2 regions of the Variovorax sp. efr-133-TYG-130 genome follow, and region 2 is predicted to be linked to the other one. Evidence: predicted binding sites of a transcription regulator. Region 2 holds the regulator's gene; the other holds the start of a gene.
The links. Region 2 encodes HrcA, which represses chaperone genes, less so after heat shock. Its sites were predicted from a motif close to TTAGCACTCNNNNNNNNNGAGTGCTAA; they were not measured.
Positions count from the first base shown of each region.

Region 1 (14,233 bases), on a different contig from region 2:
TGCGCGCTTTCGCGCGCTGTATCTGTCGCTGCGCCATAGCTTCCAATTGCTGAGCGCAGGCTGACTCTTCGGGCCTGCCACATCGATCGCGCACAGCGACTGCGCCAAGGTGCGCCCGCTGGCCGCGCCGCACTGCGACATTGGCCGACAGGACGCGTGCGTCCGGTCGCCCAGACTCCGCCTCGCCTGTCACACAAACAACCCATCGCGAGGCGTTTGCAATGTCGAGTCATCTGTCCCTCTGGAGCCTCACGGCGGCCGTGACGGCCGGCGTGCTGCTTCGCCCCTTCAACTGGCCGGAGGCGGTGTGGGCGGTCACGGGCGGCGTGCTGGCGGTGGCGCTGGGCCTGCTGCCGCTGTCGGACGCGCTCACCGCCGTCGGCAAGGGCACTGACGTCTACCTGTTCCTGATCGGCATGATGCTGCTGTCGGAAACGGCACGCCGCCAAGGCCTGTTCGACTGGGTCGCAAGCCATGCGGTCCGGCAGGCGAAGGGCTCGCGCAGCCGCCTGTTCCTGCTGGTCTATCTGGTCGGCGTGGTGGTCACCGCCTTCCTTTCGAACGACGCCGCCGCGGTGGTGCTCACGCCGGCCGTCTTCGCCGCCGCGCGCCAGGCCCGCGCGCCGGCGTTGCCTTATCTGTTCATCTGCGCCTTCGTCGCCAACGCGGCGAGCTTCGTGCTGCCGATCTCCAACCCCGCCAACCTGGTACTCTACGGCGAGCACATGCCGGCGCTGTGGCCCTGGCTCCTGCACTTCACGCTGCCCTCGGTGCTGGCCATCGCGAGCACCTTCCTGGTGTTGCGCTTCACCCAGCGGCGCGAGCTGGCGGGCGGCTGCGAGGTACCGTCGCGGATGGCGCCGCTGTCGAGCGGAGGGCGCACCGCGCTGGCCGGCCTGATCGCCACCGCCGTGGTGCTGATGGCCGTATCGGCCATGGACTGGTCGCTCGGCCTGCCGACCTGCGTGATGGGCGTGCTCACCGCTGCCGTGGTGCTGCTGCGTGACCGTTCCAGTCCGCTGCCGCTGCTGCGCGAGGTGTCCTGGACGGTGCTGCCGCTGGTGGCGGGCCTGTTCGTGCTGGTCGAGGCGATCTCCAGGACCGGGCTGACCGAGCGTCTGGCGCAGTGGCTCATGGCGGGCGCGCAGCATGGCGAACGCGCCACGGGGGCCATCGCCGGGACGCTGCTGGCCTTCGGCTCGAACCTGGTCAACAACCTGCCGGCCGGCCTGCTGGCCAGCACCATGGTGCAGCAGGCCCACCCGCCCGCGTCCATCGTCGATGCGCTGCTGATCGGTGTCGATCTCGGCCCCAATCTCTCGATCACCGGCTCGCTCGCCACCATCCTCTGGCTCATCGCGATTCGCCGCGAAGGCGAGGACGTGGGCTTCGTGCGCTTCCTGAAGGTCGGCGTGCTCGTGATGCCGCCGGCCCTGTGCCTGGCGCTGGGCGCACGGCTGTTGACGGCTTGAGTTTTTCAAGGAGACCTCACCATGTCCACCTCGACTCTCGCCGCACCCGGCGCACCATCCGGCGCACCGCCCGGCGTCGGCAACCCCGGCAACGATGGCGATGCCGACCGCAAGCGCGCCACGCGCGCGCTGTGCTCGCTCAACTTCTTCATGGCCGACATGCAGGCCGGCATCGGGCCGTTCCTCGGCGTGTTCCTGCAGCAGCGCGGCTGGCAGACCGGCGCCATCGGCTCGGTGATGACCGCCGGCGGCATCGCCGGGATGCTGATGACGGTGCCGGCAGGCGCCTTCATCGACAGCACCACGCGCAAGCGGCTGGTCGTCGTCGTCACCGGCATCTGCACCGTGCTGGCTTCGTTCCTGATCCTGTGGTCGCAGGCCTGGATCGTCGTCACCACCAGCCAGATCGCCACGGCGATCGCCGGTGCGGCCATCGGTCCGGCAGTCGCCGGCATGACGCTGGGCATCGTGCGCCAGCGCGGCTTCAATGCGCAGAACGGCCGCAACCAGGCCTGGAACCACGCCGGCAACATGATCGGCGCCGGCCTGTCGGGCTGGCTCGGCTACAGGTACGGCATGCCGGCCATCTTCTTCCTCGCGGCGGCCTTCGGCGTGTTCGCGATCGCGTCGGTGCTGGCGATTCCCGGGCGTGTGATCGACCATCGCGCAGCGCGCGGCCTGGAAGACGAGGAGGGCGACAGGAAGGACGGCGAACCCGGGCAGGCCCAGGGCTTTCGCACGCTGCTGCACAACCGGCCGATGCTCATCCTGGCCGCCGCGCTGGCCTGCTTCCACCTCGGCAACGGCGCGATGCTGCCGCTCTACGGCCTGGCCGTGGTCGGTGCCGGGAAGGGCGATCCGGCCGCCTTCACGGCGCTCACCGTGGTGGTCGCGCAGGGCGTGATGATCGTCACCGCGCTGATCGCGATGCGCATGGCGGCCGGGCGCGGCTACTGGCTGGTGATGCTGGTCTCCTTCATTGCGCTGCCGGTGCGCGGCCTGCTGGCCGGCAGCTTCATCGAGTCGTGGGGTGTGTGGCCGGTGCAGGCGCTCGACGGCATCGGCGCCGGGCTGCAGAGCGTGGCGGTGCCGGGGCTGGTGGCCTGCCTGCTCAACGGCACCGGCCGCGTCAACGTCGGCCAGGGCGCGGTGATGACGGTGCAGGGCCTGGGCGCGAGCCTTTCGCCAGCCATCGGCGGCTGGCTGGCCCAGCTCTTCGGCTACCAGCTGGCCTTCTACGTGCTGGGCGGCTTCGCGCTGGTCTCGGTGGCGCTGTGGGTCGGCTTCGGCGCGCTGCTGATGCCGGCCTGTGCGGGCGCGGGCGGCGAGGCGGCTCGCGGTGCCGAACGCGGGAGGGCCGGCGCATGACTTCCTCCATCTACTGGCTCCACGTCGGCGACCTGCACATGGACGAGGCCGACGACTGGGCCGCGCTGCCGCGGCTGCGGCAGATCGTGCAGGAGGCCAACGCACATGCCGCCGATGCCGCCTTCGTCTACCTGCCGGGCGACAACGCCAACCACGCCACCGCAGCGCAGTACGCCGCGATCGTGCAGGCGCTGGGCCCGCTGACGCTGCCCTGGCGGGCGATCCCGGGTGATCACGACTTCGAGGGCGGCAGCCTGGCGGCCTACGAGGCTTCCTTCGCGCCGGCGCAGCGGCCGGAGTGCGAAGTCTTCGGCGCTCATCGCTGCATCTTTCTGGATGTGGTGAGCGCGGGCCAGGGCGGCCCCGATTTCCGGCTCAGCGCGCACCACCTGCATCGCGCCACCCGCGAACTCGCGCGGGCGCAGGCCGAGGGGCAGACGCCGCTGGTGTTCATGCACACCTTTCCGGGCGACATGGCGGACGGTGGCGAGGAACTGGCGCGCCTGTTCGCCGATGCCCGGGTCGCGTTCGTCGATACCGGACACACGCACTACAACGAGCTGCTCAACGACGGCTGGGTGGTCTACGGCGCCACGCGGTCCACCGCGCAGATCGAGGAGGACGACGGCCGGGCGGGCTTCTCGCTCGTGTGCGTGCACGACTCGGTGCCGAGCGTGCGGTTCCGCCGCATCGGCCAACCCTGGCCGCACGTGCAGATCGTGAGCCCCTGCGATGTGCGCCTGCTCACCCGCGTGACCGACCCGCGCCAGGTGCCGCGGCCCGGCACGCTGCAGGTCGTGGCACGGCGCATCGGCCACGCCACGGCGCCGATGGAGGTGTTCCTGGACGCGGGCGCACCGTCTCCCATGCAGGACGCGGGCGCCGGCCTCTGGCAGGCCAGCCTGGAGGGTGTCGGTGCCGGCCTGCACCGAGTCGTCGTCGCATGCGGCGAGGCGCGTGACAGCGTCGAGGTGCTGGTCAGGCCGGTGGACGACCTGCCCCGGCGCCACCAGCTGGTCGCGCCGGGCCATGCTTGCCACACCATCGGAGCCTGGGCGCCCGCGGGCATGGACGGCACGCAGCGCGGACCCAACCGCAACGGCGGCGGCTGGTAGGCGGGCGCGCGGCGCCGCGGGCAAAAAAAAGAGCCGGGCATGCCCGGCTCTTGTTGTTGCTCGACGGATCGAGCGGCCTGGCCGGGAAAGTGTTCCCGGCCGTCGGGCTTACATGCCCATGCCGCCCATGCCGCCCATGCCACCCATGTCGGGCATGCCGCCGCCGGCAGGAGCGTCGTCCTTCGGAGCGTCAGCCACCATGGCTTCGGTCGTCAGCAGCAGCGAGGACACCGAAGCGGCGTTCTGCAGTGCGGTGCGGGTGACCTTCGTCGGGTCCAGGATGCCCAGCTCGAGCATGTCGCCGTACGTGTCGTTGGCGGCATTGAAGCCGTAGTTGCCCTTGCCGGCCAGAACCGCGTTCACCACCACCGAGGCTTCGCCGCCGGCGTTGTTCACGATTTCGCGCAGGGGGGCTTCGATGGCCTTCAGCACCAGCTTGATGCCGGCGTCCTGGTCGGCGTTGTCGCCCTTGACGCGGTCGCCCACGGCTTGCTTGGCACGCAGCAGAGCCACGCCGCCACCAGCAACCACGCCTTCTTCCACTGCGGCGCGGGTAGCGTGCAGGGCGTCTTCGACGCGAGCCTTCTTTTCCTTCATTTCGACTTCGGTGGCGGCGCCGACCTTGATCACGGCAACACCGCCGGCCAGCTTGGCCACGCGCTCTTGCAGCTTTTCACGGTCGTAGTCGCTCGTGGCTTCCTCGATCTGCACGCGCACTTGCTTCACGCGGGCTTCGATGTCGGCAGCAGCGCCGGCGCCGTCGATGATGATCGTGTTTTCCTTGCCCACTTCGATGCGCTTGGCTTGGCCCAGGTCGGCCAGCGTCACCTTTTCGAGCGTCAGGCCCACTTCTTCAGCGATGACCTTGCCGCCCGTCAGGATGGCGATGTCTTCCAGCATGGCCTTGCGGCGGTCGCCGAAGCCAGGAGCCTTGACGGCCACGACCTTCAGGATGCCGCGGATCGTGTTCACTACCAGCGTAGCCAGGGCTTCGCCTTCGACTTCTTCGGCAATGATCAGCAGCGGACGGCCGGCCTTGGCGACTTGTTCCAGCGTGGGGAGCAGGTCACGGATGTTGCTGATCTTCTTGTCGAACAGCAGCACGAAGGGGTTGTCGAGCAGCGCCGATTGCTTCTCGGGGTTGTTGATGAAGTAGGGCGACAGGTAGCCGCGGTCGAACTGCATGCCTTCGACGACGTCCAGTTCGCTTTCGAGCGACTTGCCGTCTTCGACGGTGATCACGCCTTCCTTGCCGACCTTGTCCATCGCGTCGGCGATGAGCTTGCCGATGGTTTCGTCGCTGTTGGCCGAGATCGAGCCGACTTGAGCGATTTCCTTCGACGTGGTGGTGGGCTTCGAAGCCTTCTTCAGCTCTTCGACCAGGGCCGTCACGGCCTTGTCGATGCCGCGCTTCAGGTCCATCGGGTTGATGCCTGCGGCCACGTACTTGAAGCCTTCGCGAACGATGGCTTGAGCCAGCACGGTGGCGGTCGTGGTGCCGTCACCAGCGTTGTCGCTGGTCTTGGAGGCCACTTCCTTCACGAGCTGGGCGCCCATGTTCTGCAGCTTGTCCTTGAGTTCGATTTCCTTGGCGACCGACACACCGTCCTTGGTGACGGTGGGGGCGCCGAACGAGCGCTCGAGCACCACGTTGCGGCCCTTGGGGCCCAGGGTGACCTTGACTGCGTTGGCCAGGATGTTCACACCCTCGACCATGCGTGCGCGGGCTTCACCGCCGAAGACTACGTCTTTTGCTGCCATGTTTTATTACTCCGAATGGGATGTTTGAATTACTTCTCGACGACCGCGAACAGGTCGTCTTCCTTCATGACCAGCAGTTCGTCGCCGCCGACCTTGACGGTCTGGCCGCTGTACTTGCCGAACAGGACGCGGTCGCCGACCTTGACGGTCAGTGCGGCCAGCTCGCCCTTGTCGTTGCGCTTGCCCGGGCCCACGGCCAGGACTTCGCCCTGATCGGGCTTCTCGGCGGCTGCGTCGGGGATGACGATGCCGGAGGCGGTCTTGGTTTCGCTGTCAACACGCTTGACGATCACGCGATCGGCCAAAGGACGAAGTTTCATTGCATCTCCTGGATGTATGGATAAGAAACGGGTTTGTGGTCGGGCGCCGGACCGGAGGCCGGCAGCCCATCGACTGGAAGCGAGGGCTGTTAGCACTCGTCAGCAGCGAGTGCTAATCATAAGGGCAATCGATGACGTTTCAAGGGCAGTGTGCGTGCCAGCTGGTTGGAAGGCATCCGGCGAAAGCGTACAATTGAGAACTATTCGTATTAATAACCGAGCGAAGCCATCGCGGCTGCGCGGAGATCCCACCCATGCCGGCCGGCGAGTTCGCGTTAGTTCAGCACGAGGTGCAAACGCTCTACAGCAACCATCACGGATGGCTGCACGCCTGGCTGCGCAAGAAGCTGGGCTGCTCGCACAACGCCGCCGACCTGGCGCACGACACCTTCGTGCGGCTGCTGAGCAGGAGGGAGCCCGTTGCCGCGGCTGAACCGCGCGCCTACCTGGCCACCATCGCGCACGGGCTGGTCGTCGACTTCCACCGGCGCCGGGCACTGGAGCGTGCCTACCTCGACACCCTCGCCGCGCTGCCCGAACCCCAATTGCCGTCGCTCGAAGCGCGGGCCATCGTGCTCGAGGCGCTGGTTGCCATCGACACCATGCTCGACGGCATGAAGCCGGCGGTGCGGCAGGCCTTCATGCTGTCGCAGCTCGACGGACTCACCTATGCGGAAATCGCCGCCCGCCTGGGCGTGACGGTGCGCACGGTCAACAACTACATGTGCAAGGCGCTCGAGCATTGCTACATGCTCGCGCCGTGATGATGAAGTCCGGCTTCGAGCTGACGCCCGACGGCATCGGCGCGCCCTCGCGCAGCGAAGCCGAGGTCCGCAAGGAGGCCATCGCCTGGTACGCCCGGCTGTGCTCCGGCGATGCCTCCGAGGCCGACCGCGAGAACTGGCGCCGTTGGCATCGCGCCCACCCCGACCACCAGCGCGCCTGGCAGCGCTTCGAGGCCATGCAGGCGACGTTCAAGCGCGTGCCGGCGCACGTGGCGGCCTCCACGCTGCGGGCTGCGCATGCCGACCGGCGCCGGGTGCTGCGCGGCATTGCCGTGCTGGCGGGCGGTGGCTCGCTGGCTTACGCGTCGTGGCAGGTGGCCGGCACCGACGGCGGCTGGCGCGCCTGGCTGGCCGACTACCGCACGGGCACCGGCGAGCAGCGTTCCGTCACGCTGGCCGACGGCTCGCTGCTGAAGCTCAACACCCGCACGTCGGTGGATGTGTCCATCGACGCCACCCACAGGCTCGTCACCTTGCGCGAAGGCGAGCTCCTGGCCGAGACGGCAAGGCACCGCGGCCTGCCGGGTGCGGCGCGCATCGACAGCCGCCCCTTCCTGGTCGCGACGCCGCATGGCCGCATCCTCGCGCTGGGTACGCGCTTCACGGTGCGCAGCGACGGCGCGCGCACGGTGGTGAGCGTGCTCGAAGACGCCGTCGAGGTTCGCGCCTCGCACGCGCCCGGCAACGTGGTGCGGCTGGAGGCGGGGCAGCAGGTGGCTTTCACCGGCGACAGCGTCGATGCGCCGCAGCCGGCCGATCCCGCATCGGCCGATTGGGAGCACGGCAGCCTCGTCGTCAACGACTGGCGGCTGGGCGACGTGGTGGCCGAGCTTGCGCGCTACCACCGCGGCCGGCTGGCCTGCGACCCCGCCGTCGCGGACATCCGGGTGTCGGGCGCCTTCCCGGTCATGGATACCGGCAAGGCGCTGGCGGTCATCGTGCGGGCGTTTCCGGTGCGCGTGAGCGGCCTGACGCGCTATTGGGTGTCGCTCGTGCCTGCCTGATTCCGCATGCGGCCATGCGCTTCGGCGCATTTGCATTTTCTTGGCCGCCGCCTTTCATGTTTTTCGATTTCGTTCGGCCTACCCATTGAGAGCCATGAATCCGCAATCAATGCCGAAGGAATTCCGAAGAATGCACGCGCACCCCTCATCACCCAACCCCGTCCGCAAGGCGCTGCTGTGCCTGTTCGCCGCGACGATGGCCCTGCCGATCGCGGCCGTGGCCGCCGACACCGCCGACGGCGCCCGCGCGCAGAACCAGGCGGCCCGCAGCTACCGCATCGACGCCGGCCCGCTGGCCACGGTGCTCGGGCGCTTTGCCGCGGCGTCGGGCGTGGCGCTGTCCTTCGACCCTGCGAGCACGCGGGCGCTGAACTCCGCCGGCCTGCAAGGCAACTACACCGTGCGTGCGGGCTTTGCGGCGCTGCTCTCGGGCACCGGTCTGGAGGCGGTGGAAGGCGGGGCGGGTGAATTCACGCTGCGCAAGAGCGCCGCTGCGCCCGAGGCATCGGCGGGCGAATCTGGCGAGGCCGACGGCACGCTGCCGGCGGTGCGCGTGGTGGCCCGCGCGGCGCCGGCACCCGCCGACGCGGACGACCGCTACCAGCCCACGCCCGACGCCTCCACGTTGCGCACCACCGCGCCGGTGCTGGAGATTCCGCAGGTGGTGAACGTGGTGCCCGCGCAGGTCATCCGCGACCAGCGTCCGCGCAACATCGACGACGCGCTCACCAACGTCAGCGGCATCAACCAGGGCAACACCCTGGCCGGCACGCAGGACACCATCATGAAGCGCGGCTTCGGCGGCAACCGCGATGGCTCGATCATGCACAACGGCATGCCGCTGGTGCAGGGCCGCGGCATGAACGCGGCGGCCGAGAGCGTCGAAGTGCTCAAGGGCCCGTCGTCGCAGCTCTACGGCCTGATGGACCCGGGCGGCGTGATCAACGTGGTGAGCAAGAAGCCGCAACTGCGGCAGCGCACGAGCCTGTCGCTGCTGGGCTCGGGCTACGCGGGCGGGCGCGACGGCGGCGGCGCCACGCTGGACACCACCGGCCCCATCGGCGAGAACGGGCTGGCCTACCGGCTGATCGTCGACCATGTGGACGAGGACTACTGGCGCAACTTCGGCAAGCACCGCGAGACGCTGGTGGCACCGTCGCTGGCCTGGTACGGCGACGACACCCAGGCCGTGCTCTGGTACGAGTACCGCAAGTACGTCACGCCCTTCGACCGCGGCACCGCGCTCGACCCGCGCACCCAGCGCCCGCTGGCGCCGCCCAGGACGCAGCGACTGGACGAGCCCTTCAACGAGATGCGCGGCGAGACGCACCTGGGCCAGCTCTCGGTCGACCACCAGTTCGGCAGCGGCTGGGCCGGCCACCTGAACCTCAGCTACAACCAGGAAACCTACGACGCCAACCAGCTGCGGGTGAACGGCATCAACACCACGCGCGGCACGCTCACGCGCAGCAACGACGCCACCCACGGCGCGCTGAGCACCGACAGCTACGCCACCGCGTATGTCGACGGCACCGTCGAGCTGGGCGGCATGCGCCACGACCTGCAGTTCGGCTGGGACGCCGAGTACCGCAGGATCTACCGCGCCGACCTGCTGCGCCAGGCCACCAGGAGCACCTTCAGCTACCTGTTGCCGGTGTACGGCCTGGAGGCGCCGTCGAGCACCGTGTCGGCGAGCGACAGCGACCAGACCGACAGGCTGCACAACCAGTCCCTGTTCTTCCAGGACTCCATTCACCTGAACGACCGCTGGATCGCGGTGGCCGCGCTGCGCTACCAGGCGTGGTCGCAGCTCGCGGGGCGCGGGCGGCCCTTCAAGGTCAACACCGACACCTACGGCTCCAAGCTGCTGCCGCGCCTGGGGCTGATCTACAAATGGACCGATACCGTGTCGTTCTACGGCAGCTACACCCAGTCGCTCAAGCCGGCTTCGACCATCGCGCCGCTGTCGAGCGGCTACGTGCTCGATGCTTCGGTGAAGCCCGAGGAAGCCAAGTCGTGGGAGCTCGGCGCCAAGTTCGACATGCCCGGCGGCGTGACCGGCACCGTGGCGCTGTTCGACATCCACAAGCGCAACGTGCTGGTCTCGCAGTTCAACGACGTGACCAAGCTCAACGACTGGCGCACCTCGGGCGCGGCCCGTTCCCGCGGCCTCGAAGTGGACGTTGCGGGCCAGCTGAGCAAGAACTGGAGCGCGATCGCGAGCTACGCCTACATCGACGCCAAGACCACGGAAGACCCGCTGTACGCCGGCAACCGGCTCTGGAACGTGGCGCGGCAGACCGCGTCGCTCTCGGCCGTGTACGACTTCGGCCAGGTGTTCGGCGGCGAAGGAAGGCTGCGCATGGGCGCCGGCGCGCACTACGTCGGCAAGCGCGCGGGCGACTCGGCCAACAGCTTCGTGCTGCCGGGCTACACCACGGTCGATGCCTTCGCCACCTACGACACGCGCCTGTATGGCAAGAAGGTCAAGTTCCAGTTGAACGTGAAGAACCTGTTCGACAAGACCTACTACCCGTCGGCAGCGAACACCTATTTCATCTCGATGGGCGATGCGCGCCAAGTCTCGTTCCTCACGACCTTCGAGTTCTAGATGAAGCCGCTCATTCACATCACCCGCCGCGCGGCCGTCGTTCTTCTGATGGCGTGCGGCCTCTCGACGGCAGGCGCAAGCGCCGCCGAGTTGCCGGGGCAGGGCCGCAAGGTCGTGCTGCTGGTGCAGCGCGACGGCCCCAGCCTTCCGGCCGACGAGAAGGTCAAGGCGCACCTCGAGTCGCGCGGCTTTGCCGTGACGCTGCAGGACCAGTCTGCCGCGCCCTCGGTGGCGGCCGGCGCGGACCTCGTCGTGATCTCGTCCACCGTCGCCGCCAAGGACGTGAGCGGCGCCTGGCGCCAACTGCCGGTGCCGCTGCTCACCTGGGAGAACGACCTGCTCGACGACCTGGCCATGACCGGCAAGCGGCATGACACGGACTTCGGCGAAGCCGCCAAGGAGCGCTACCTGTGGCTGGTCAATGCGCCGCATCCCATGTCGGCGGGCTTGCCGGCCGGCGTGACGAACGTCTACGCCAGGCAGGCCGGCATGAGCTGGGGCAAGCCGGGCCTGGGCGCCACCACCATCGCCACGCTGTACGGCCAGCCAGAGAAGGCGGCCATCTTCGGCTACGAGAAGGGCGCCACCATGGACTACGAGTCGCTCGCGCCGGCGCGACGCGTGATGTTCTTCCTCGGCAACGAAACCTTCACCAACCTTTCGCCCGCGGGCCGGATGCTGTTCGACGCGGCCGTCGACTGGACCGCCGGCATCCGCTGAAAACAAAGAATCGATGAAATTCCCCGCGCTGCGCCAGCTCTGGTTCCAGTTGCACTGGCTGATCGGCATCACGGCCGGCACGGTGCTGATCGTCATCGGCCTGAGCGGCGCGGTGCTGTCGTTCCGCGAGGAAATCATCGATGCACTCAACCCGCACGGGCGCCACGTGCCGGCGCAGGCCGTGCCCGTGCTCACGCCGGCGCAGCTGCTCGCGGCGGCAAGGCAGGCGTGGCCCGGGCGCCAGGTCGGCACGCTTGCGCTGTTCGCCGAGCCGGGCGCGGCGGCGCGGGTGATCTTCGCGCCGCCGCCGGGTGAGCGGCGAGGTGAAACCGTCTACCTCGACCCCTACGCGGGCACCGCGCTGCCGCCGCTCGCGGGCGCCGGCTTCTTCGAATGGGTCGAGTCGCTGCATCGCTGGCTGCTGCTGCCGCGCGAACCGGGGCGGGTGGTGGCCGGCGTGCTGGCGATGGGCCTGCTGCTGCTGTCGCTCTCGGGCCTCTATCTGCGATGGCCGCGCCGCCCGCTCGACTGGCGCGCGTGGCTCACTTTCGATCCGGCGCTCAAGGGGCGCTCGTTTCTGTGGGGCCTGCATTCGGTGATGGGCACCTGCGCGCTGCTGATGTACATCGTGTTCACCACCAGCGGGCTGTACTGGGCCTTCGACGCGGTGCGCGACCGTGTCGATGCGATGGCCGGCCATCCCCGCGTGGCCGCGCAGCAGGCGCGCACCGCGCCGCGCATGCGCAACGTGGCGCGCGACGATGCCGCCGCGGTGGATGTCGCGCCCGCCTGGGCTGTCTTCGAGCAGAAGGCGCGCGAGACCGGCGGCTGGAGCGAGGTCATCCTGCGCGTGCCCTCGGGCGCCGCGCCGTCGGTGCTGTTCACCTGGCTCGACGCGGCACCCGCCCACGAACGCGCGCGCAACCGCATGACGGTGCGGCTGCCGGGCGGCGAGGTGACGCAGGACGAGCGCCATGCCGGCAAGACGGCGGGCGGGCGCTTCCTGGCGGCGATCTATCCGCTTCACATGGGCACCTACTTCGGCCTGCCGGGGCGCATCGCGATGCTGCTGGCGGCGCTGATGCTGCCGGTGTTTTCCATCACCGGCTGGCTGCTGTACCTCGACCGGCGCCGCAAGAAGCGCGCGGTGCGGGCCGAGCGCGCGGCGCTGGAAGCGGCGGTGCGGCCGGCCGGCGGCATGGCGCCTGCGTCGGAACGCGTGCTGGTGGCCTTCGCGAGCCAGTCGGGCACGGCCGAGGGCCTTGCCATGCGCAGCGCCGCCGCGCTCGAGGGCGCGGGGCTGCCGGTGACCGTGGCGTCGCTGGCGCGTCTGGACCCCGAGCAGTTGCGGCACCACCGGCACGTGCTGATCGTCGCCAGCAGCTTCGGCGAAGGCGGCCCGCCCGATGCCGCGCGCCGATTCGCGCAGCGGCTCGCGCAGGTCGGCGGCGAGGCGCTGTCGCACCTGCGCTACGGCCTGCTGGCGCTGGGCGACCGGCACTACGCGCGCTTCTGCGGCTTCGGACACACGCTGGACCATGCGTTGGTCGCAGCCGGTGCGCAGTCGCTGTTTCCGATGGTCGAGGTCGACAACGGCGACGCCGGTGCGCTGGCCGTGTGGCGGCGGCACCTGGGCGCGATGCCCGGGGCGCGGGGCGACTCGATGCCTGATGCGTTGACCGCCGTTCCGGAGGAGCAGCCTTTCGGCGCATGGACGCTGTCCGCGCGCCGCCTGCTCAACCCGCGCAGCCTGGGGCATCCGCTCTGCGAGATCGAACTGACGCCTTCGGTGCAGGGCGAACTGCCTTCATGGCGACCGGGCGCACTGGCCGAACTGCGGCCGCGCCATGCGCCGGAAACGGTGGCTGCCCTGCTGCGCTCGGCATCGCTGGACGGCGATGCGCAGGTGCGGTTCGAATGCCGCACCCTCATGCTGCGCGAGGCCCTGGCATGCAGCGCGATGCCGGCGCCGGAAGAGCTGTCGCAGGTTTCAGATGCCCAGGCGCTGGCCGATGCGCTCGTGCCGCTGGCGCCGCGTCGCTACTCGATTGCCTCGGTGCCGGCAGAAGGGCGCATCCGGCTGCTGGTGCGGCAGGCACGCCATGAGTCGGGCCTGGGGCTCGCCTCGGGCTGGCTCACGGTGCATGCGATGCCGTCGGCGCAAGTGGAATTGCGCCTGCTGGCCAACCCCGGCTCCGAGCCGGTGGCGGACGAGCGGCCTTGCATCTTCATCGGCAACGGTTCGGGCTACGCGGGGTTGCGCGGGCATCTGTGCGAGCGCGTGGCGCAGGGGTTTCATCGCAACTGGCTGCTGTTCGGCGAACGCCAGAGCGCGTGCGATGCCTTCTTCATGGACGAACTCAAGCGGTGGCGCGCGCAGGGTGCTCTTGCCCGCATCGACCTGGCGTTCTCGCGCGACCAGGCCGAGCGCATCTACGTGCAGGACCGGCTGCGCGACGCAGCGCCCGAACTGCAGCGCTGGATCGGCGACGGCGCCGTGGTCTTCGTGTGCGGCAGCCTGCACGGCATGGCGGCCGGCGTGGATGCGGTGCTCGAGGAAGTGCTGGGGCGCTCCGCGCTGGAAGACCTCATTGCGCAAGGGCGCTATCGGCGGGACGTTTACTAGCCGGCCGACCGGCCGCGTTCGGCGAACATCGGGGCATGTCCCCATCCATTTCCATCCAGGCCGATCGCCTCTGGCATCGGCTCGAAACTCTTTCTTCCTTCACCCTTCCCGACGTCCCCTGGACCCGCCGCGCCTTCTCGCCCGAATTCGACAAGGCCAGGGACTGGCTGCGCGAGCAGTTCCAGCAGGCGGGGCTCGCCGTCCATACCGATGCGGCCGGCAACCTGACCGGCCGGCGCGAAGGCTCCGAAGCCGGGCTTGCGCCGCTGGTCACCGGCTCGCATTGCGACACCGTGGTCGGCGGCGGCCGCTTCGACGGCATCCTCGGCGTGCTCGCGGGGCTGGAGGTGGCGCAGTCGCTGCACGAAAGCGGCGTGATGCTGCGCCATCCGCTGGAGGTGATCGACTTCCTGTCCGAAGAGCCCAGCGACTACGGCATTTCCTGCGTGGG
Region 1 covers NZ_JARVTD010000044.1:61,721-75,953, forward strand. Annotated here, with positions in the region: gene xylB (xylulokinase) at 1-64, shown strand, start outside; gene QRN67_RS31260 (arsenic transporter) at 222-1,472, shown strand; gene QRN67_RS31265 (MFS transporter) at 1,494-2,840, shown strand; gene QRN67_RS31270 (metallophosphoesterase family protein) at 2,837-3,955, shown strand; gene groL (chaperonin GroEL) at 4,064-5,716, opposite strand; gene QRN67_RS31280 (co-chaperone GroES) at 5,746-6,036, opposite strand; gene QRN67_RS31285 (sigma-70 family RNA polymerase sigma factor) at 6,291-6,800, shown strand; gene QRN67_RS31290 (FecR domain-containing protein) at 6,800-7,825, shown strand; gene QRN67_RS31295 (TonB-dependent siderophore receptor) at 7,956-10,436, shown strand; gene QRN67_RS31300 (hypothetical protein) at 10,437-11,156, shown strand; gene QRN67_RS31305 (sulfite reductase flavoprotein subunit alpha) at 11,170-13,782, shown strand; gene ertE (N-carbamyl-l-glutamate amidohydrolase ErtE) at 13,818-14,233, shown strand, end outside.
Region 1: QRN67_RS31280 (co-chaperone GroES) is a predicted target of HrcA. The motif match lies at 6,126-6,152, and genes of this name have one in related genera.

Region 2 (14,233 bases):
CGATCCAGGTACGCCCCCAACAAACATGCTCGGATTCAAACTGTGCGTTGTTTCGCAAAAGCATACGCCTGACTGAGGCAAATCCCTTGCCGTCCAGCAGTGCGAGAACTACGGCTTGATTCTGGGCCGCAAACAGCTGCGCACTTTCTGCAGCCTCCGCAACGGCAACCTTGCCCAGTAGCCAGAACTTCTGGGGCCGTCGCCCCATGGCGCAAACCGCCGTAGCCGCTTCGGGATGGTCGCGCCAGATATTCGCAACCAACTGCGAGCATTCCTTTTCGTTCGGACTCTCCCAACCGGTTTGCCTGCGACAGTATTCTTGTACTAATCGTGCCCCTTCGTTGCCCCGCTGGAGGTGAAGTTCTGCACGTTGTGCGCCTGCCCTAAGCCAGTCATAGCTGACAGGCACCCAATGCTGCAGCTCCTTTTGCAACGCTTTGGGATATCGATCTTCGTCGTCCAGATCGTAGTTGCGACCCAAGGCCACGAACCCGAGCTGGAAGTTCATCAGCCAAGGCGAGCTTTGCTGAAGCTTCACGACATAGTCTCGATACCGCTTGAGTTGCTCGGCGCTGAACTTCGGTCCAAGCTTGTTCTCTACCGCGATCAAGAAACGATTGACCGGATCAACTATCAGCAGGTCCAGACGATTGGCCTGGGTCTCCGCGAACTCGGTAGCAACAAAACAGGCACTGAGTCCGGAGGACTGAAGACGCTCAACTGACCAGTTCCGCGCAAATCCCTGGCTGGTACTTTTTTTGTCTGACTTTCCGCTTCTCCAACGCCTCGGAGACTGGTCGGCTACGTGCATCAGGAAATCGCGCACGATGGCCTCACCCTGTGCGTGGCCCTCCCGTGGATCGAAAAGCCAAGCCAGTATCGCGGAGTGCTGATTTTCTCCCAGATCGATCACATCGATGAGACCGTCACCGATCTTCAGCCTCTCTTGCAACTGCCTGAGGTTCTCATCCTGGAAGAACCCCGCCATCTGTTCAGACTTACTCATTCGCGCTTCTCATTTCTCAGCTTGAAGGAAATTGATTCAGACGACCATTTAGATTGAGATGAGTGAGAACACATCTTCGCCATCTCATGCCCGGTCTTTATTATTTCTCATGCGTTTCTTGGCCAGATCTTCAGTGCGCGCGCCAAAAGCTCATCGGAACGCTTCTCGATCGCCGCTTCATCCCATACGGCAACGTCGTGAAGCAGTTGATTAATTGGGAGTAGTGAATGCTTCATCAACTCCGACTTCTTCACGCTCCATTGGCTATTCGAGATCGATGAGTTCAATGCTTGCGTTAAGATGGTTAGATTGCCCAGAGTCTGCAGCGACTGATTGCGTTCACGCGACGCTTCGGCCACCGGATCGTCTACGGCGGCAAACCTCAGCTCCGCCACAGAGAACCCTTTCGAGCCATCAGGCAGCCGCCAATTCTCTTGCCATTGCTGGGGAAGAACATGCTCGACGGATAGCGCGTTCTCGACGGAGACAACCTCGCTTTTTCCGTCCATATAGGTGTCGCTCAAACGCTTCAGAATGTGAACGATCTTTGGGTTGTTGAGGACCTGATAGGCGTGCTGCGTTCGCCATGCCTCAATGAACCTTTCATCAGATGGCCATTCGGTTGAATCACCGGTTTGCTCGCGAAGTAGCCTGGACAGATTCTCAGGCGTAACACCTTCACGCCGTAGTGTCCGCGTCAATCCAAGGAAGACCCGGTTGTAGTTCTTCGTCGTCAGTCCGCAGACCGCTCGGCGCAGAAGATAAGACTCAAGGATCGTCGAGACGGACCGCCACTGCGTTTCATCCATCCCCAGATCCAACATCGTCAAGAGCAACGGGTATGAGGTCCGGACGTCATACGAATCAAGGAACGTGACCAAGCCATAGAGAAGATCATCCTTGCTCGGAGCCATGATGCGGCGGAAGTCGTCACCTTGCCTTGCCAGACAAGCCAGTTCCTCCTCGACGGAAGCAAAAGGCTGCGAGCGGTCAATCCAAAACTTGTATTCAACAAAAAGATGCTTGATGGGGATGTCGGCAGTCAAACGACTAGCAAGGAAATGCTGCAAGAACAAGTCGCTGCGAGGTCTGAGCAGCCGTCCTTGCTTGACCTCGACCCGCCAAAACGGATCGTCGAATCGCGCCCAGAACCGCTTATAGAGAATTTCCTGCGGCTCTCCGCGACGCGCCGCCCGCAGAAAAATGAAATTGCGAAGCAGGTCTGCAGGCAACAGAGGTTCACCGCGTGCGTTGAGTGTCTCGAAAATGACCTGAGCATCATCCCCTTGCTCAAGGTCGATCTCCACGACTTGCAACGCACCCTTGAGAGCTTGAAAGCATTCGTCAACCCGTTGGGCCAGAGGTACGCCACCTGCCAAAGGCGGCTCTGCCATCGTCCCGACGAAGAACTCATCAAACTGCTCGTAGAAGAAGAAATACGCCTCCACCATGCGCGGACGAGGATCGTATTTCTTTGCATAGGGCCGCTTGCGCAGCGGGTGCCTTTTCAGCATCTCTTCACGAGACCCCGCGCTCACGACATCGGAAAATTGCGCCCTATCCAGTTGCGTCGGCCAGACCTTGAACTTGTCGACCTCAGCATCCGCCATCATCCCCTTGTTGAGGGTAAAGCCGGCGCATTCCTTTGCCATGTCGTCACAACCGTGCTCATAGCAGAAGTCTCGAAATGCCGAGAGAAAAATCTGAAGCGTCGTTAGACGTTGCTGCCCATCAATGACTTGACGCTTGCCAACATGGGTCGCCGGCGTCTGTTTCAAGTCAAGCACCATCGCGCCAAGAAAATGAACCGGTGCGTCTTTGCGGCCATCAAGGTAGTCTGTGAATTTTCGCCCGATGTCTTCCCACAGAGGCTCCCAATGCTTCTCACGTTGCCAGATGTACTGGCGCTGAAACAGCGGGACCTCAAGTTGCATCTTCGTCTCAAATAGCGCGAGCAGCGATACGGCGATTGCTTTCATGTATTTTTTAGTTAATGTTCAGACCAGTTTTTTCTATCGGCACGCGCTATCTCAGCGAGAGATCTTGTCAGTCCCTCTCAAATTAAGGCTTGGGTAAAAATTGGCCAAACGTGCTCGACCTGTGGACGCCACGTACGCCGACCCGTTTCACTTCATGCTCGTCATGCCCTAAGTGATCGCAATGGTGTATGAGATCTCGGCATGGCGGCCTGAGTAACCACCCGTCCAATAGAGTAATCTTTGGTTACCTAAATAACATCCCATATTCGCGGGATTCCTCGCCCGAGCACTCGGCGAAATCATCGTAGTTCGAAAAGGCATTCCAACTTCGGGACACCAGATCAAGAAATTAATACTTTTTTATTCTTTTTTGAGGTTGGCCGTGTCTCGCACGCACCTACCCAAATCAGATACTGGCCTGCTGGGGTGAGCGGCGAGAAAACGCGTGCGGATACAGATCGCAGCGGGCATTTGGGCGACTCAAGATTAACTCCTTTAAATTTCGAGGGTTTTGATGTCCGTATCCGCCTCACTTACAGCGCGCGACAGTCCAGCCTGAAACTTGACTCAATAACTCAAGCACCCAAACCACGCAATCGATCGCAGGCGAGTTGATTGAAAGGTTACTTCGGTGCAGTATTGGCGCGATTTTCGGATCCAATAACGCACCGCCAGACGTGAAGCTTGACACAATGGGCCAATCTGAACGTTTTCATAAAATTCGTCGCCTGCTTCAGTCCAAAGACGTTGTGCCGCGTGCAGTGTTGCTGAGAGAGCTAGGAATCTCATTAGCGACGCTTAAACGCGATCTAGAATATCTGAGATCGCGCATGAACTGCCCTATCATCTGGGATGCTGAGCGGCGCGGATATGCAATCGAACGTGATGCACCGGAAAATCAGCCGATCTACGAGCTGCCAGGCTTGTGGTTCAACGCATCTGAGATATATGCGCTGCTTGCTATGCAGCATCTTCTTCGGGATTTACAGCCTGGCCTGCTTGACCCACACATTGCGCCCCTGCAAGCCCGTTTGCGAACTTTGCTCGGGAAAACCGCTCATGCAGCTGAGTCGGTCGAACGTCGCATTAAGCTCATTCATATCGGTACGCGCAAGGTGGAGTTGAAGCACTTCGAACAAGTGGCGCAGGCCCTGCTGGATCGCAAGCGGCTATCCATCACTTACCTGAATAGAGATCGCCGAGAGACCACCACACGAGAGATATCACCGCTCCAGCTTGTTCACTATCGCGAAAACTGGCTGCTGGACGCGTGGTGTCATTTGCGAGAGGGCATCCGGTCCTTCTCGTTAGACGCGATGCAGGAAGTGACCACGGGCACCACGCCTGCCGTAGACGTCTCGGGCGCCGAGATGGCTCAGCACTTCGAGAGTGGTTACGGTATCTTCGCGGGAGTGGCAACCCAGCGGGCCAGAATCAAGTTCACGCCTGAGCGAGCGCAATGGGTTTCCTTGGAAACCTGGCATTCAAATCAAACGAGCGAGATACTGAGTGATGGTAGCTATGTCCTAGAAGTGCCATATTCAAACGACCAGGAGCTGCTAATGGATCTCCTGCGTCATGGGGCTGATGTTGAGGTGTTGGCGCCGGCGACTCTGCGGGAGAAACTGGCGGCAACTCTGGCGCTCGCTGCTAGTAAATATTTGCAGTAGCCGCTAGGTAGCTCACGCTATGAGCCACCACCAGCGAAACAATAGACCTACGTTGGGGAACCGCGCCGCGGAAGCCCGAGAGGAGTGATTGTGCGAGCCAGTTTCACCCGTTCAATTTGCCGAGGAGCCGCTCATGGCCAAGAATGACCCAGTGGGCGACAACGCTCGAAGAGGCGCGGTGAAGAACCGCTCTCAAGTCCTCAATCCAACAACAAACAACTGGACCAAGCGCAATGGCGACAACGGTCAGTTCATGGATCAAAAGCAAGACGGAGCGCCATTCAAAGGCGTTCGCAAGGAAAAAGGAAAGTAGGCTGAAAAATGTCTTCGTACTACATCAACAAGAATCAGCAAGCCAACGGAGATCATGAAGTTCATGTGACCGGTTGCGCCTATCTCCCCTCAGAAAACAACCGAGTCTATCTCGGAGAATTTTCATCGTGCGGACCAGCCGTGAGCGATGCGAAACGCCGCTGGCCCGGCAACAGGATCAACGGCTGCTACTACTGTTGCCGCCCGTGCCACACGTCATAGGAAATTTCAACATGGCTGGATCTGATCGCGTAACTGGGCGAGTCTCTCGCGCAGTTGCGCGATCGACATGGGCGGATCCTCACGATGCAGCATGGCGTGGCAATTGGGACAGACCGGCTTCAGATGGTTGATTGGGTCGACTTGGTACTCTTCGCGGATGTCGGCGAGCTGAATCTCGTGATGAATATGGATGAAGCCAGTGCCAATCGGCCCGTAGCGCTTCTCGAAGTCCAGATCACAAACCCGACAGACGGCACCGTAGTGCTTAATACACGCGTTGCGAGCCCCGAGGTGACGCTCCCAACGTGTAAGTAGCACCTCCAAGGCGGCGCCCTCGACGTACTCGCCGACCGAGATCTCGTTCTGGAAAAAGGCGCCGGGAGGCCTCTCGATTTCGAGCGAAGTCTCGGGCTCCTGCTCACCCTCCGGCGTGGCAACGCCACCCGCTTGAGTCCCGGTCGGCGATTTCTGCTCGCATTCATCGTCCACCTTGATCTCGCAGGGAGACGAGGTCTTCAAAGACGTCGGTGGCGGCAAGCGTGGCATCGCCTCAGAGTTCGCTCGCCAAGTCGTCAAACTTACGGGGTCAGGACCGTCGGTCATCGACCTCTCAGTTCCTGGAAGGTCGGCAACCTCCACGAACGCACGCAGCATGACTGCAGGCTCGCACCCTTTGAAAAATGCCTGCGCTGTCGTTTCGTTTTCTTTCCAGACAAAGACCGCGACGACGGCGCCGTAGACGCGGACCTGTGAGGCGTTGGACGTCAACAGCAAAAACCTCGCGCCGTGTTCCCCGTCGACGGCGTGCCATTCAGTCGTGTGAGTCGTTACGACACGCCATTTGAAGTCATCATGCACCGCGGCAAAGATGATCCTCGGCTTGGAGGAGGCTCTCGCAACCTTTTTCGCCTTCGCTTTAGTCATTTTATTCGCTTAGAACAGCAGCAGTTCCATTTTGATAGCTCTCGCGCAGTCCCTCTGCCTTGTAGCGGGTGACCTCGTGGGCCAGATGTAACTCGACGAACGATCGCGCCGGGCACCACGGGGGCGGTGCTGTTCAGCGTGAAGGTGGACTGAACGGGGACGCGGCGCGGTGCGGCCGTCCGCGAGTCTTCAATCCGTGGTTTACGAGTTCGCCGCCTCCTGAATACCCAGCGTCTCGCCGGCCAGCCAGATGTAGAGATCAATGCGTTCGGACTCGTTCATCTTCTTGTGCCGGGCGGCCACTTCCTCAAACTTGACCAGTACCTCGCCCACGGTGGGATGCACATTCTTCGACAGGTACGTCGGGATCTCGACCCACTTGGGCCCGGCGCCGGTGGCCAGCCATCGCGGGTGGACCCGGAAATAATCGGCAATGATGAACAGGTGAGTCGATTCGATGCCTTTGTTTCGATCCGAAAGCCAGTTGGTGATCGCCGCACGGGTCACCCCGCAGCAGCGGGCGAGGTCGGCCTGCCATCCGCGGCCGATGTCCGTCGTGAATTCCTTCAGGCGCTCGGTGAACGTACTGCTCATCGCGGGCACCCCACCTGCGTCACGGCACTGAGGCTTCTGTCCGGATGACTGTCGGCCGGGCCTTCGCAGACGCCATCGCAAAACACACGGCCTGCTGGTGACGACGCTTACCTAATCAACCTCAAGTTCCATAGCATCGAAGGAGCCACGCGGCGGGAGCGAGCGCCTGGCCGCTTCTTTCTTCCTGTATTGGCAGCGCTTCAGAACATGCCCCCAAACCAGAGTTAGCTGCCCCCATTCGTGCCCCTCAATGCCTCCGGCTCTGAACGGATCAAGCTGGACAAAAATGGATTGCCGAGCAGCGACTCTCCGAGAGAGAATGAAAAAAGCCGGACACCTTTGGATGTGTCCGGCTTCATAGCTGGTCCCGCCGCCAGGAATCGAACCTGTACCCGAGAATGACTGAGGAATGCATCCCCTAAAGAGACTGGTGCGGCTGGCAGGAATTGAACCCACGACCCCTTGGTTCGTAGCCAAGTACTCTATCCAACTGAGCTACAGCCGCGCAGCCTTCAATTATAGCCTGCGCTGAGGCCTGCGCTGAGGCCTGCGCTGAGGCCTGCGCTGAGGCCTGCCCTGGCGTCCTCACGCCGGCGTGCCTGCCACAGAAGTCACGAATCAAACAATCTGAACGCGAACGCATTGGCAACTAGGTATTCCCAGGCAGCCTCCACGCCGGCTTGCAGCCACGCCGAGCATGTATTGACTTGCTGCTTCGTTCTAGACGCTCAAGGATTGGCGTAGACGCCACGTGGCAATGAACTCGCGGCTGCCATTGACCGCGCGTGAGTAAAGCCAAGATGGAGTCAATTTCTCATGCGGCATTTTCCAAATGGGTTTGTGCGCGTGCACGCGCTCGTTGCCGATGAAGATGTACTCGTCACATGCTTCGATGAGTGATGCTTCATCGACGCCGGTCACGCTGCCTCCGGCATGCGGTTGTGCTGGGTCAAAACGATGCGTGACCCAGCACGCAATGACGACGTTGGGTCGATACTTTCTCACGGCAGCGTCCGCATCCAGCGTCTCTACGTTTTTGCCGTAGGGGACCGTCGGTTGACCAATTTGTCCATAGTCGGCCCTGAGTTCCGGATCCTCTTGCTGGCGGTTATCGGTGGCAGGAATAGCCAGTGCCTCGGCAAGGATCCCGTGTCCAGAGCCGATCTCGATGGCGATCCTGCCGTCGATGCGGGATCGCAGGAACTCACAGAGCTCGTCGGTTGGAAAGCTATAGATGCCTTGGCGCACGCCAAACATCAGCCGTTCTTGGGCAGTTGTCTCTTCGAACATGCAAGCAGGAGTGATACGGAGGCGCCCATCGACATCAAGTAGGTGACTCGAGATGTCCCGTACCTTTGCTGGGTCGATGGCAAAAGCGTCCGTGTGGCGATTTCTAACCGCGGTGACAAGCCCATCTTCACCAGGAAAGATGCACCCAGCCGCTTCACTATCGCGGCTTCGCTGGCCCATACTCAAAATCCTGGCATTCGACCTCGCCACGGCAGAACTCAGCGGAAATCCGGGTTCAATAGATCAATGCCAGCGCCCTTGCATTTGATCCACGGCTCGGATGGATGTTCACAGCCATTCCAGGCCGCGAGCGCGGCTTGAGCGTCCGCTCGATGCTCGTAGCAATATCGGCGCTGATAGCCGAGATCATCGATCCCGACAACCACGGCAGTGGTGTAGTTGAACTGCTTCACCGCACACACTTGGTCTTAGAGCACGCAAATGCCTGAATACCCGCTGGCTAAAAGCACCTCCGCAAGCCTGACAACAGCGACGGTCTTGCGTGACAGATGAGGGTGAGACTGGTTTGCAGAAGCGGTGGGGGCATATCACCCCATTGTGATGGGTCTCAGCCAAGGTCTCCTGTGCCACGAAAGATTTGCCGCGCGCTTACGAAGAATCGAAGTCAGATAGGGCGTGCTGCCGGCGCCCCACGCATTGGCACGCACTGCGCCGCCTGAACACAGCATTCCGCCTCGCCACGAAAGTTGCCAGCGAATTCGAGGTCTGCGCTCACCTCTCCAGCTCGCGGCCGATCCAAAATCCGCCCGCCCTGCACAGACGCAGGGCACATTCCCCAAAATTGCGATGCCCCTGTAATCAAAATTCTGGCAACGATCTGGCAACGGCGAAATTTGAAATCTCGTTGCTATAAAATATATAGCAAACAATCGTTATGCGAAAAGGGTAGTTGGTAGGCCGTGATGGGCTTGAACCATCGACCAACGGATTATGAGTCCGCTGCTCTAACCAACTGAGCTAACGGCCCACGCGCCACGATTCTATTCGCGCCGCGGCGCCTATTTGCGGTGGCTCAGCGCATTGCTCACCAGACGCGACGTGATATCGACGATCTGGATCATGCGTTCATAGGGCATGCGGGTCGGCCCGATCACGCCCAGCGTGCCCACGACCTGCCCGTCGACCTCGTAGTTGGCGCTGACGATGGACAGTTCCTCGAACGGCACCACCTTGCTTTCGCCGCCGATGAAGATGCGCACGCCCTCGGCCTTGCTCGACACGTCGAGCAGCCGCATCAGCTGCGCCTTCTGCTCGAAAAGCTCGAAGGCGCGGCGAAGCTGCCCCATGTCGCTGGAAAAGTCGGTCACCGAGAGCAGGTTGCGCTCGCCGGAGATCACCACGTCGTCTTCCTGCGCCTCGGTGAGCACCTCGGAGCTGACCTTCACGGCGGCCTGCATCAGCGCCGCGATCTCGCCGCGCAGCTTCTCGACTTCGGATTGCAGGCGATCGCGCACCTGCTCGATCGTCAGGCCCGCGTAGTTCGCGTTGATGTAGTTGGACGCCTCGACCAGCTGCGACTGCGAATAGTCGGCCTCCGGAAAGATCACCCGGTTCTGCACGTCGCCGTCGGGCGACACGATGATCACAAGCAGGCGCCGGTCCGACAGCCGCAGGAACTCGATCTGCTTGAACACCGAAGCGCGGCGCGGCGCCATCACCACGCCCACGAACTGCGACAGGTTCGACAGCAGGTGCGCCGCGTTGGCGATCACCTTCTGCGGCTGGTCGGGCGCCAGCGCCGGCGGGCTCATCTGCTCGCGCTGGGCGGTGAGCATGGTGTCGACGAACAGGCGGTAGCCGCGATGCGTCGGGATGCGGCCTGCCGAGGTGTGCGGGCTGGCGATCAGCCCCAGTTCCTCGAGGTCCGCCATGACGTTGCGGATGGTCGCGGGCGACAGGTCCAGCCCGGACGAACGCGAGAGCGTGCGGGAGCCGACGGGTTGCCCGTCGGCGATGTAGCGCTCGACGAGCGTCTTGAGCAGCAACTTGGCACGGTCGTCCAGCATTGCAAGATTTTAGTGTTGTAATTTGTGAGATATGACCTCTCGCTTCCGTCACGTCGCCCTCATAGGCAAATACCAGGCTTCCGGCGCCCGCGCGCAGGCGGACGCGCGCGACGGCGTGATGGAAGGCATTGGCGCCTTCCTCGAATCCCAGGGGTGCAAGGTGTTCGTCGAGCGCTCGACCTGCGAGGACGACGCCGACGACGCGCCCGCCCATCCGCGCTACGAGGCCCTGTCGGTCGAGGAAATCGGCCAGCGCTGCGACCTCGGCCTGGTGGTCGGCGGCGACGGCACCATGCTCGGCATCGGCCGGCAGCTCGCCAGCTACGGCATTCCGCTGATCGGCATCAACCGTGGCCGGCTCGGCTTCATCACAGACATTCCGCTCGACAACTACCAGGCCACGCTGATCCCGATGCTGGCCGGCGAATACGAGGAAGACCACCGCAGCCTGATGCACGCGCGGGTCATGCGCGACGGCGCCTCGGTGTTCGACGCGCTGGCCATGAACGACGTGGTCGTCAATCGCGGCGCCACCTCCGGCATGGTGGAGCTGCGCGTGTCGGTCGGCCGGCATTTCGTGGCCAACCAGCGCGCCGACGGCCTGATCATCGCGACGCCCACGGGCTCGACCGCCTACGCGCTGTCGGCCGGCGGGCCGCTGCTGCACCCGGCGGTGCCGGGCTGGGTGCTGGTGCCGATCGCGCCGCACACGCTGTCGAACCGCCCGGTGCTGCTGCCCGATGCCGACGAGATCGTCATCGAGCTGGTGGGCGGGCGCGACGCCAGCGCCAATTTCGACATGCAGTCGCTCGCCTCGCTGGCGATCGGCGACCGCGTGGTGGTGCGCCGCTCCGACTTCCGCGTGCGCTTCCTGCATCCGCGCGGCTGGAGCTATTTCGACACGCTGCGCAAGAAACTTCATTGGAACGAGGGAGGCTCCTGAATGGCGCTGCGACGCATCGCACTGCGCGACTTCGTGATCGTGCGATCACTCGAACTCGACCTGTCCGGCGGCTTCACGGTATTGACCGGTGAAACCGGCGCGGGCAAATCCATCCTGATCGACGCGCTGCAGCTGGCGCTGGGCAACCGCGCCGACGCCGGCGCGGTGCGCGAAGGCGCCGAACGGCTCGACGTGAGCGCCGAATTCGATGCAGATCCGGCCCTGGCCTCCTGGCTCGACGAAGGCGGCTTCGAAGCCGGCGACGCGCTGCTGCTGCGCCGCACCGTCGACCTGCAGGGCCGCAGCCGCGGCTGGATCAACGGCAGCCCGGCCACGGCCACGCAGCTGCGCGAACTCGGCGACCGCCTGCTCGACATCCACGGCCAGCACGCCTGGCAGAGCCTGACCCGGCCCGATGCGGTGCGCGGCCTGCTCGACGCCTATGCGGGCGTGCGCAGCGACGCGCTCGACGCCGCCTGGCATGGCTGGCGGCAGACGCTCTCCGCGCTCGAACATGCGCGCTCGGCGCAAGACTCGCTGCAGCGCGAGCGCGAGCGGCTGCAGTGGCAGATTTCCGAGGTCGCCAAGCTCGCGCCCGGCGTCGACGAATGGGAAGAACTGTCGACCAACCACTCGCGCATTTCCAACGCGCAGGCGCTGATCGACGCGGCGCAGGGCGCCAGCCAGGCGCTGGAAGACGAAGACAACGGCGCGCTCTCCGCGCTCTCGCGCGCGGCCACGCTGCTGAAGAACTGCGAGCACATCGAGCCGGAGTTCCGCAACCTCGGCGAAGTGCTGGCCTCCTGCGTGGCGCAGGCCTCCGACGCGGCCCACTCGCTGCACGGCTACCTTCGCGACGCCGAAGCCGATCCGCAAAGCCTGGCCGAACTGGACGAGCGCATGGGCCTGTGGATGTCGCTCGCGCGCCGCTACAAACGCACGCCGGCCGACCTGCCGGCCTTGCTGGCCGGCTGGCAGGCCGAGCTGCAGGCGCTCGATGCGCAAAGCGATCTCGACGGCCTGGAACGCGCCGAGCAGAGCGCACAGCAGGCCTACATGAAGGAAGCCAGGGCGCTCGGCAAGTCGCGCAAGCAGGCGGCACCGCGGCTCGCGCAGGCCGTCACCGAGGCGATGCAGGGCCTGGGCATGCAGGGCGGGCGCTTCGAAGTCGATCTGCAGCCGCTGGCGCAGCCCGGCCGCGCCGGCCTGGAAGAAGTGGCGTTCCTCGTGGCCGGCCACACCGGCAGCACGCCGCGCGCCATCGGCAAGGTGGCATCGGGCGGCGAGCTTTCGCGCATCGCGCTGGCCATTGCCGTAACGACCAGCCAGCTCGGCACCGCGCAGACGCTGATCTTCGACGAAGTGGATGCCGGCGTCGGCGGTGCCGTCGCCGAGACGGTCGGGCGCCTCATGAAGCAGCTCGGCCGCGACCGCCAGGTGCTCGCCGTCACCCATCTGCCGCAAGTGGCGGCCTGCGCGGACCACCATCTGGTGGTGGCCAAGCGCCAGACCGCGGCGGCCGGCAAGGAAGGCCCGCGCACCGAGAGCGGCGTGTCGCGCCTGGACGAAGACAACCGCGCCAGGGAAATCGCCCGCATGCTGGGCGGCGAGAAGGTTTCGCAGACTTCGCTCGCGCACGCCCGCGAGATGCTGGGCCACAAGACTTCCGCGGCCACGCCATGAACCTCGACCTGGTCCTCATCACGGGCATGTCGGGCTCCGGCAAATCGGTGGCCCTGCATGCGCTGGAAGACGCCGGCTACTACTGCGTCGACAACCTGCCGCCCGAGCTGCTGACGGCGTTCATCGCCCTGCAGCACGAACAGCAGACGCCGCGCGTGGCCATTGCCATGGACGTGCGCAGCGGCGTCTCGCTGCCCATCGTTCCGCAGCAGCTCGATGCGCTGCGGCGCGACGGCGGGATCTCGCTGCGTTCGCTGTTCCTCGACGCCACCACCGACGCGCTGCTGCGCCGCTATTCGGAAACCCGCCGCCGCCATCCGCTTTCGCGCCAGGAAGGCCGCACCGACGTGCCCGAGCAGCATCGCGTGCTGATGCAGGCCATCGAGCTGGAACGCGAACTGCTGGCCGACCTGCGCGATGGTGCCGACGTGATCGACACCAGCCTGATCCGGCCCGCGCAGCTGCAGAGCTACATCAAGTCGCTGATCTCGGCGCCGCAGAGCGCGCTGACGCTGGTGTTCGAGTCGTTCGCCTTCAAGCGCGGCGTGCCGCTGGATGCCGACTATGTGTTCGACGTGCGCATGCTGCCGAACCCGCACTACGTGCCCGCGCTGCGCCCGCTCACGGGACGCGACGAACCGGTGATCGAATGGCTGCGCGAGCACGACGACGTGGCGCGCATGTACGACGACATCGAGCAGTTCCTGTCGCACTGGCTGGATGCGCTGGCGCGCGACCACCGCAGCTACGTGACGGTGGCCATCGGCTGCACCGGCGGGCAGCACCGGTCGGTGTTCCTGGTGGAGCAGCTCGCGCGTTCGTTCGGCGCCCGCTGGGGTGCGCTCAAGCGGCACCGCGAACTCGACGCGAACTGACCACCGGCTCCTATCGGGCCTCGCTGCTTTCCAGCAGCTTGCGCACCGGGGCCGGCAGGCCCAGCCGGCTCCACTCCTGCGCGTCGACCCAGCGCGCGCCTTCGCCGATCGGCTGGGCGCCTTCGAGCAGCACCGGGTGCAGGTGCAGGTCCTTGTGGGTCAGCACGTGCACGAAGGCCGGCATGTCTTGCGTGCCGCGTTGCGCGGCGGGCGGCAGCGCTGCGAGCAGATTGTCTCGGCTGTCGAATACGGGCAGGCAGTGCAGCCCCGCCCATATGCCCTTCGCCGGCCGTTTCTCCAGCCACACGCGGCCCTGCGCATCGCGCGCCAGCAGCAGCCAGAGCGACTGGGCGCTGCGCTTGAGCTTGCGGGTCTTGACGGGGTAGCGCTCGGGCGCGCCCTCGCGCAGGCCCACGCAGCGCTGGTCGACCGGGCAGATCATGCAGCTGGGCTTGCGCGGCAGGCAGACCGTGGCGCCCAGGTCCATGAGCCCCTGCGTGTAGTGGGCGATGGCCTCGCGCTGTTCGGCGGGGGGCAGCAGCTGCGTCGCTAGATCCCACAGCGCGCGCTCCTGCGCAGACGACGACATGTCGCCGCCGAAGCCGAGCACCCGCGTCAGAACGCGCTTCACGTTGCCGTCGAGGATCGCCACGCGCTCGCCGAAGCAGAAGGCGGCAATGGCCGCGGCGGTGGAGCGGCCGATGCCGG
Region 2 covers NZ_JARVTD010000018.1:42,239-56,471, forward strand. Annotated here, with positions in the region: gene QRN67_RS17935 (PDDEXK-like family protein) at 1-1,006, opposite strand, end outside; gene QRN67_RS17940 (DUF262 domain-containing protein) at 1,114-2,985, opposite strand; gene QRN67_RS17945 (helix-turn-helix transcriptional regulator) at 3,663-4,655, shown strand; gene QRN67_RS17950 (hypothetical protein) at 4,789-4,968, shown strand; gene QRN67_RS17955 (HNH endonuclease) at 5,196-6,113, opposite strand; gene QRN67_RS17960 (helix-turn-helix transcriptional regulator) at 6,315-6,707, opposite strand; tRNA gene QRN67_RS17965 (tRNA-Arg) at 7,136-7,212, opposite strand; gene QRN67_RS17970 (hypothetical protein) at 7,428-7,997, opposite strand; gene QRN67_RS17975 (hypothetical protein) at 8,216-8,410, opposite strand; tRNA gene QRN67_RS17980 (tRNA-Ile) at 8,909-8,985, opposite strand; gene hrcA (heat-inducible transcriptional repressor HrcA) at 9,017-10,024, opposite strand; gene QRN67_RS17990 (NAD kinase) at 10,056-10,967, shown strand; gene recN (DNA repair protein RecN) at 10,968-12,650, shown strand; gene rapZ (RNase adapter RapZ) at 12,647-13,525, shown strand; gene mutY (A/G-specific adenine glycosylase) at 13,536-14,233, opposite strand, start outside.